One region of the Shewanella seohaensis genome, then DNA from elsewhere that is predicted to be linked to it. Evidence: predicted binding sites of a transcription regulator. Region 1 holds the regulator's gene; the other holds the start of a gene.
What was found. Region 1 encodes MetJ, which represses methionine synthesis genes. Its sites were predicted from a motif close to TAGACGTCTAGACGTCTA; they were not measured.

Region 1 (4,857 bases):
ACATTGGCCATAAGCTCGGGCTAAGTGAATTTTACCCCTGGGATAATATGGAAACCCTGCAACTGCTGCAGGTGAATCGCGATACCGCACTGCTGCGCCGCATCAAGGATGAAGGTTTTGTTAGCTTCGGTAAGCCCATCATGCTGCGCGAACCTAAGATGGTGGCCGAGTTTACTAAGGCTTACGCCAATGCCAAACCCGTGGATGAAGACGGTACCTACGGCAGTTTACTCAGCTTTAAAACCCCAAGCGGCAAGATTGAATTGACCTCCGCCAAGGTCGAAGCCATGGCGCCAGGACGCGGTGTCATTAAATTCCGCGAAGTGCATTTGAAGAAAGCCGACGAGCTGTACTTTATCCAAGGCAAGGTCGCCGTGCATACCAATGGCGCGACTCACAATATCCCTATGCTGGCTAACCTGATGTCGGATAACGCCATTTGGGTGCATCCCGTCACGGCGGGCAAGTTAGGGATCAGCAATGGCGACCCGATTCGGTTAACCAGCAGCGTGGGTAGCGAAGAAGGCCACGCCTTAGTCACCCCGGGCATTCGCCCCGATACCGTGTTTGCCTATATGGGCTTTGGCTCTAAAAACAAAGAGTTGGTTAGAGCGACTGGTAAAGGTATCCACTGCGGAAACTTACTGCCCCATCAAACAGCCCCTGTGTGTGGCATGAATATTCATACGACAGGCGTCACGCTGGCAAAACGCTAATTGGAGGCTCAAATGACGAAAAGATATGTGATGGTGCACGATGAGAACAAGTGCATCGGCTGCCAAGCCTGTAACGTGGCCTGCCGCAGTGAAAACGGTGTCCCCGAGGGCGTGACTCGCTTACAAGTGCGCGTAGAGGGCCCCTTCGGCGAGATGCCACACCTGCACTTTAAGTACCACAGGGTATCGTGCCAGCAGTGTGAAGATGCGCCTTGTGTGAAGGTATGCCCAACGGGCGCGGCCTATGTGGGCGAGGATGGGATTGTCTCCATCCATGGCGATAAGTGTGTGGGTTGTATGTACTGCGTGGCGGCGTGTCCCTACAAGGTACGTTTTATGAACCCAGAAACCAAAGTGGCTGACAAGTGTAACTTCTGTAAGGACACGCGTTTGGCCCGTGGTGAAGAGCCTGCCTGTGTGACTGTGTGTCCGACCGATGCTTTAGTCTTTGGCGATGCCAACGATCCACTGAGTGAGGTGGCTATGCTACTCAACACTAAGATCACTTACCAAGATAAGACCCATTTAGGCACTCAGCCTAGGGTATATCGCGTTCCTACCAAAAGAGGGGGGATTTGATTATGAACAATACTTGGGGCGATATGGCGCAATATGATCCCGTCACTTGGCATTGGATCATCGCCGTGTATCTGTTTATGGCGGGTTTATCCGCCGGAAGTTTGCTGATTGGCATTGGCCTGCGTTGGTTTAATAAGGAGCAAGCGCAGGGGGAGACGAGTATTCTCAAGGCCGCGGCGATTATTGGTCCAGTGGCCATTTGTCTAGGCTTGGCATGTTTAGTGTTTGATTTAACGAAGCCTTTCCACTTCTGGCTGATTTTAATCAACTATAACTTCCAGTCCGTAATGGCGATTGGGGTGTTAGCACTACTGGCTTACTCCCCCTTGGCATTTGCCTACGCGATTCTTGTGTTGCGTGATGAACTGCCAAAGTGGGGCTTAGGTTTCCTCGTGCCTATCGCTAAGCTGCTGATGCCCTTTAGAAAGTTGATTGAAGTACTGCTGTTTATCCTCGCCATTGGCGTGGGGGCTTACACTGGCTTCTTAATTTCGGCTATGAATGCCTATCCGATGTTGAACACTGCGGTATTGCCAGCGCTGTTTTTAGTCTCTGGTTTATCGGCGGGCGCGGCGGCTAATGCGGTGCTGGCGCTGGTGATGTTCAAGACCGATAGCCACGACAAGACCTTAGCCAAAATGCATGGCTTAGAGCTGCCAGTGATGGCAATCGAAATCATGTTCCTGTTTATGTTGTTCTGCGCCTTGTACTTTAAGGGCGGAGCGGCGGCTGCGGCGCTGGCATCACTCACCTCTGGCGTGTGGGCGAGCGTATTTTGGATTGGCGTGGTCGGGATTGGTTTTGGTATTCCGCTGTTGTTTATGCTGCTTCCCACCGCGACTCGCCACACTAAGGGCGCGATGATCATGGTGGCCTGCGCCAGCTTAACCGGCGTGTTAGCACTGAGACACTTTATTGTGTATGCGGGACAAAGCTATCTAAGTTAGAGTGCTGGTTAACGGCAATATCGATGGGATACATCACTTATCCCTGCAAGCAAAAAGCACCGATTAACGGTGCTTTTTTATGGCTGCGATTAGCAGGATTTTATTGCGGTAATTATTGCGGTAATTATTGCGGCAATAGCTCAATCACAGATTTCACCGTAAGCACTAAGGCACTGATAGCGCAGAGGGCTAAGGTTGCCATCTTGGTCTTATGTTTATCCACATTCCCCACCAGTTTGCCCGCCACTAAATAGCCTAAAAACACTGAGGGCAGCAGCATGAGTGATAACCACAAATGCTTGATTTCGAGTAGGCCCGTCACCCCAAGAATGACCAGGGCTATGGTCGAGCTGAAGATAAAGAAGGCCGACAGTGCGGCGCGAAATTTGGAGGCATCCTTACCCGCCAACAAAATCGCCATCGGTGGGCCACCAATGGCGGCAATATTACCAAAGATCCCCGAGACTACGCCCGCGCCAAACAGGGTTGCCTTATTCACGGGAAGAGTCAATTTATACAGGCTCAGCACCACGGCGACTGCCACAATGCCAGCAATCGCCAGACCAAGAATCGGCTGCGGCGCAAACAGCAGCAGGCTGGCACCGATAAAACCTCCGGGCACTCGACCGATAAGCGCGTATTGCAAGCCATTGAATTCTAAATGGCCGCGTTCACGCAGTAGGGTGAGTAGGGCGATGGAAAAACCCATCACAATCACAGGTGCGGGCACTAATTCGGGGTCGACAATATACAGCAACGGGCTCGCCACCACGGCAAGACCAAAGCCAATCAGACTCTGGGTGAGGGCACCTAAAAACACAATCACAGACGCAATGGCGAGCGTTTGTGGATCTATCAAGGAGAACATAGGATTCCATCAAAACAAAATAGGGATCGTTACTCTAACCCATCAGGCAAGATGAGCATTAACGATCCCTAATGATAAGTAGGATATTGGACGCTTAAGCGTTACTCCATATCTTCCCACTCGATCCCCATTTCGTCCATCAACCGTTTCGCTTCGGCGGGAATGCTGTCTGGGCTATCTTTCGACAGATCGGCATCATCAGGCAGAGGCTGGCCGGTGTAGGCATGCAAAAATGCTTCACACAAGAGTTCGCTATTGGTGGCGTGGCGCAGGTTGTTCACCTGACGACGGGTACGTTCATCCGTGAGGACTTTTAGCACTTTGAGCGGAATAGACACAGTAATTTTCTTTACTTGTTCATTCTTCTTGCCATGTTCAGCATAGGGGCTGATGTATTCCCCATTCCATTCAGTCATTGACTCACCTGTTATAACGCTAAATTCGGGGCAGATTTTAAACCCTTACAGATAACAGTCAAATTATTGCTACTATTTCTTAGTGATTGCAAACAGATTTCTTTATGTTTAGACGTCTAAACGTCTTAACGCCTATTGACGATGCCACTGGGCTTAGGTACATTTAGACGTCCAGACATCTCTTTGCGAACTTAGGAGTTCCCGATGACCGCAGGCAAATTAGTGACCGAACGTCAATTAGCCACATTAGCAGTGCGTCAGGGTATCGAAAGCGATACTCAGTATGGCGCGGTGGTGCCGCCAATTTACCTGTCGACTAATTACGCCTTCGATGGTCATAAAAATCCTCGCGAATTTGATTACAGCCGTTCCGGCAATCCCACCCGCAGCATCTTAGGTGATGCCTTAGCTAAGCTGGAAAAGGGCGCAACCGGTGTGGTGACTTGCACTGGCATGGCAGCCATTACTCTAGTCACTACCTTGCTCGGCCCCGATGACTTGCTGGTGGTGCCCCACGATTGTTACGGCGGTTCTTACCGTTTATTCACTAACTTGGCTAAAAAGGGCCAATTTAAACTGCTGGTGGTCGATCAAACCGATGCCCAAGCGCTCGAGCAAGCGATTGCCCAGCAACCTAAGATGGTGTGGATTGAAACCCCATCAAACCCTCTGCTGCGAGTCGTCGATATCGAAGCTATCGCCAAGGCAAGCCACGCTGTAGGTGCTTTAGTGGTGGTGGACAATACTTTCCTCTCGCCCATTTTGCAGCAACCGCTGTTACTCGGTGCCGATATCGTTATCCACTCCACCACTAAGTACATCAATGGTCACAGCGATGTGGTGGGCGGCGCGGTGATCGCCAAAGATCCTCAACTCGGTGAGACCTTACATTGGTGGTCAAACACCTTAGGCTTAACTGGGTCTGCCTTCGACAGTTATCAAACCCTGCGCGGTCTGCGTACCTTGGCCGTGCGCATTCGCGAGCATCAAAGCAATGCCCAGCGTATTCTGGACGTGCTGACGAGCAGCGCTGTAGTGAGCAAAGTGTATTACCCAGGCCTTGCGGATCACCCCGGTCATGCCATTGCCGCCAAGCAGCAAAAAGGCTTTGGCGCTATGCTGAGTTTTGAGCTTAAGGGCGGCGAGGCCGAAGTGGTCGCCTTTTTAGATGCCTTAAGTTTATTTAGCGTGGCCGAGAGCTTAGGTGGCGTTGAGAGTCTCGTGGCCGTGCCCGCGACTATGACCCACAGGGCGATGGAGCCCCAAGCGCGTTATGAAGCTGGCATTAAAGACACCCTATTACGTTTGTCGGTTGGTATTGAAGATGCCGA
Region 2 (4,857 bases), on a different contig from region 1:
AGTTGTTGGTTCGCAAGCAGGCAACAGCAACAGCATCAGCGTTAACCAAACCGGTGATATGAACGTTGCGACCGTTGTTCAGTACTAATCTCTATCGATAGGCCGTCTGCTGTAGGCGGCCCAATAAAAACGGGAACATGAATCATGTTCCCGTTTTTGTTTGCGCATAAAGCACAAAAGTGAGTTGCCGCTCGTCTTATCTTGCCGATGTAAATCACCGGCACAGCTCACTCGCAACTCACCTTAGTGCGTTTAAGGCGTAAGCTTTGAGCTTAACTGCAAAACTCAAAATGTGTTTGATAGGTCTGAGCCCAACGCAATAGCTCAACACGATTGCGGGACTGGGTCTTGCGGAAAATAGAGGAAATATGCGCCTTCACCGTATGCTCACTGATGCAGAGTCGATGGGCGATTTCCTTATTACGCGCGCCGCTAGAGACGAACTGAATAATGGTTCGCTCCCTCGACGTAAGCGCTTGCAACATGGCAACAGTATCGGCGGGCATATCATTTTGCCCATCCAACTTTTGCACCACCCGGCGAAACATCTTACTGAGTAAGGTTCTATCGTACCAAAGCTCATCGGCCACCATTTTGCGCAGCCCTGTTAGCATCAAATCCATGCGCTGATCCGCAAATAACAGACCGCGGATCCCCAGCAACATGGCTGACTCTTGGTCTAAGGAATTACGCTCGACTTGATACAAGGCGACGGGAACATGGGGCACTAGACGTGAGGCCAACAGCGGAATGCCTTTATTATCTAAGGCAGCGCCTTTTTGGGCGATAAGGCAAAAACTGCGTTGCCCTTTATCTAAATTTAGCTCGGAAGCCTGTTTAACAATCCGTGTTTTTAATCCGATAGATTCTGCGAGTATCGCCAAATGGCAAGGTGCTGCCACTTGATGCAGAAAAACTAACTCGTTGATAGTATTCACTTTACTCTTCTCCCTGAAAAGTATTTAGTTTTTATTAGCCTAATGCTGAACTGAAGAGGGCAAATGTACACAAAGTACAATTAATTAACATAACCCATTTTGACTAGTTACCGCATGAATGCCATCACCCAAATGTACTAAATAATCACTCTTTTTATAGTGTAAGTCCGACTAACAGACCAAAGCCTTGCCATTAAATAGTGATTAATCCTAGGGTTCATCCGCAATTTGTCAGACCTATACCTTAGTCTATATCGCACTCAACCGAAAGTTTAAACAAAAAATTAACAGAAAAAGATGACAGTTTGAGGAATAAAAATCCCTCCTAAGGCTGTCTTAGGAGGGATTTAACTGTGAGCTGTGAGCTATCGCGCTTACGCGTGGCCGGTAAGTTTCGCGATTTGCTTATCCTGCACACGGGATAAACTGATTAGCGCGACAATGGCACCTATCAAGGCTAAAAACATATCCGATTGGGTATCCCACACATAACCCTGAGTGCCTAAGAAAGCCTCGGCGCCTTCGCCCGTCGCGGCGGCCACCCACCATTCAATCAGTTCGTAGAAGGCACTAAAGGCCAACACAAAGCAGGTGACTAAAAAGGCACACCAAGCACCAGGTTTAACGGCTTGATTACGTAACATAATCTCACGGGCTAACATGGCAGGAATAAAACCTTGGGCGAAATGCCCGACCTTGTCGTAGTTGTTGCGTTCAGTGCCCATCCACTGGGCAATGGTATCGAACAGTGGCACTTCGGCATAGGTATAGTGCGCGCCAACAAACAACACACAGCAATGCACCAGCACCAAAAAATACACTAAGGGCGTCAGTGGAAAACCCTTACGGGTAAAAAAGAGCAAGGGCACGGCCACTAATGCGGGCAAGGCTTCGAGCCACCAGGTGAATGGATCTGCAGGTTTTATCGCCGACCATATTAAAACTGAGAGGTAAATACCGCACCAAATGATTTTGTTATTCAATGTTCCTTCCTCTTATGCGATATTGTTCTAATTCTAGAATATTAACTTTAGCCATCTAGCCCTCCACAGTGAGCAAAAAAAGTGCTACTTTGGAAGGCCAAGGCTGTCAGCATATCACACAGAACTATTTCAATTAATTAGAGGGTACCCATATCATGGCGAAACATTCGCTGGACAAGGATAAGATCAAGATCCTGTTGTTGGAAGGCGTCCACCAATCTGCGGTCGATGTATTTGAACGTGCTGGATACACCAATATCGAGTATCACAAAGCCTCCTTAGGTGATGAAGCCCTGCTCGAGTCCATCAAAGATGCTCACTTTGTTGGTATTCGTTCCCGTACCCAATTAACGGCTGATGTATTGAAGCGTGCCGAAAAACTGATTGCGATTGGTTGTTTCTGTATCGGTACTAACCAAGTGGATCTGGCGACCGCCGAATTACTCGGTATACCCGTCTTTAACGCACCGTTTTCCAATACCCGCAGCGTGGCTGAACTGGTATTAGGCGAAATCATCATGCTGATGCGCGGCATTCCTGAGCGTAATGCCATCGCCCACCGTGGTGGCTGGATGAAAACGGCCGCTGGCAGTTACGAAGTCCGTGGCAAAACCTTAGGTGTGATAGGTTATGGTCATATTGGTACTCAGCTCGGGATCCTGGCTGAAACCTTAGGCATGCGCGTGGTGTTTTTCGATATCGAAGACAAACTGCCATTAGGCAATGCCCAACAAATCCATTCGATGGAACAATTACTGGCACAATCCGATGTGATCAGTTTGCACGTCCCTGAGACAGCGCAGACCAAAGATATGATCAGCACCGCGGAATTTGCCGCCATGCGTAAAGGCAGCATTTTTATCAACGCCTCACGCGGCACTGTGGTTGATATCGATGCCCTGACGGTTGCCCTTAAAGAGCGTCACCTTGCGGGCGCGGCAATCGACGTATTCCCTGTCGAGCCACAATCGAATGATGATGAATTTATCAGCCCATTGCGTGGCTTAGACAATGTGCTGTTGACCCCGCACGTGGGCGGCAGCACTGCCGAAGCCCAAGAAAACATCGGTATCGAAGTAGCTGGCAAGTTAGCCAAATACTCAGACAACGGTTCGACCGTTTCTGCGGTTAACTTCCCAGAAGTGTCGCTGCCAATGCACAAAGGCATTTCGCGCTTACTGCACATTCACCAAAACCGTCCTGGCGTGCTGATCAAAATCAACAAAGCTTTCTCTGAAAAAGGCATCAACATTGCCGCTCAGTATCTGCAAACCACAGCTGAAATCGGTTATGTGGTGATGGAAGTCGATACTCACCAAGCCGAGGAAGCACTGGTCGAACTTAAGGCCATTGAAGGCACACTGCGCACCCGCGTATTGTTCTAAGGCTTTACGCACTCAGCTTGAGTGTATTTATAAGGCGCACATTTCATTCAAGATATGTGCGCCTTATGCTTTTGAGCGCCGCTTAATTCCGCTACAATCTAGCCTCTTGCATCGTCTTCATTTTCAGGATCTCCGCTATGACTATTGCAGTTTCGACACCCAATTGGGATCTGGACGCCTCAATGCCTCCACTTATGCTCGCCAACCTATCCCACCTCGGCCTCATCAAAGTGGTCGGCGAACAGGGTCGCAGTTTTATCCATGGCCAAGTCACCACGGATATCAGCTCACTCGAAGCCAACCAATGGCGCTGGGGCGCGCATTGCGATCCTAAGGGTAAGATGCTGGCCAGCTTCCGCACCTTCGCCATCCAAGATGCGCTGTTGATGCTGATGCCAAAGGACACCCTAGAGCTCGACCTGCCGCAGCTGCAAAAATATGCCGTATTTAGCAAGGCAACCCTGACAAATGCGACGGCTGAGTGGACATTACTCGGTGTGGCGGGCGAACAAGCAGTGCCGTTTGTGACGCAACACTTCGGTGAAATCACTGAAGAACTCACATTGGTTGAACATGGCGCCATTCTAAAGGATGCGGACCGTTTTATGCTGGTGCTGCAGCCAGAAGCGGCAACGGCCTTAGTGGGCGAGCACACCGTATTTGATGCCAGCGCTTGGCAAGCCTTAGAAATTGCAGCGGGCTACCCTAATCTAGCCCCAAGCCATGCTAACCAATATGTGCCGCAGATGTGTAACCTGCAGGCCATTAATGGCATTAGCTTCAACAAGGGCTGCTATATGGGCCAAGAAACCGTTGCCCGCACTAAATACCGTGGTGGTAACAAGCGCGCACTCTATATTCTTCAGGGCACCACAGCATTAACGATTAATTTAGAAAGCGTTATCGAGATTGCATTAGAAGATGGCTACCGCAAGGGCGGACAAATTATTGAGTTCGTGCAGCGTGGCAATCAAGTGTTACTGACCGCCGTTCTCGCTAACGATACCGCAAATGATGCCAAGCTGCGTTTCGCTGATGACGAGCAATCCAGCTTAGGGATCCAAGCTCTGCCCTACTCGCTCGAAGAGGAATAGTTGGCCGCGAGCTAACAAAGAGTTGCTATTGAAAAAGGCGCCCTAGGCGCCTTTTTTGTTTAATGCTCGATGTAAGTATCTCGAATAGCCACGACTTCCGGCAGAATTTGCTTAAACTCCTCCACCAGCTTAGGGTCAAAGTGTTTTCCCGCTTGGCTTTCGAGCAACTCGACCGTGGCTTCGATTGTCCACGGCTCCTTGTAAGGACGGCGCGAAGTCAAGGCATCGAAGACGTCCGCTATCGCCACAATTCGGCCTTCAATCGGAATATTTTCCCCAGACAAACCATTAGGATAACCCGAACCATCCCACTTTTCGTGGTGAGTTAAGGCGATGCGCCGCGCCATTTGCAGCAGTGGATCGCCATGTTCGCCAATGATCTCAGCGCCAATGGCGGCATGTTGTTGCATGATTTCCCACTCATCGGCATCAAGCTTACCGGGCTTTTTCAGCACCG

Region 2: serA (phosphoglycerate dehydrogenase) is a predicted target of MetJ. The motif match lies at 1,970-1,987, and genes of this name have one in related genera.

What each region holds. Positions count from the first base shown of each region.
Region 1 is NZ_JAKILE010000003.1:211,159-216,015, reverse strand. It holds gene phsA (thiosulfate reductase PhsA) at 1-716, shown strand, start outside; gene L2713_RS04790 (4Fe-4S dicluster domain-containing protein) at 729-1,295, shown strand; gene nrfD (NrfD/PsrC family molybdoenzyme membrane anchor subunit) at 1,298-2,242, shown strand; gene L2713_RS04780 (sulfite exporter TauE/SafE family protein) at 2,367-3,110, opposite strand; gene metJ (met regulon transcriptional regulator MetJ) at 3,212-3,526, opposite strand; gene metB (cystathionine gamma-synthase) at 3,749-4,857, shown strand, end outside.
Region 2 is NZ_JAKILE010000005.1:273,625-278,481, forward strand. It holds gene L2713_RS08320 (curlin) at 1-88, shown strand, start outside; gene L2713_RS08325 (helix-turn-helix transcriptional regulator) at 273-938, opposite strand; gene L2713_RS08330 (DUF2238 domain-containing protein) at 1,313-1,921, opposite strand; gene serA (phosphoglycerate dehydrogenase) at 2,077-3,306, shown strand; gene ygfZ (tRNA-modifying protein YgfZ) at 3,444-4,400, shown strand; gene L2713_RS08345 (response regulator) at 4,460-4,857, opposite strand, start outside.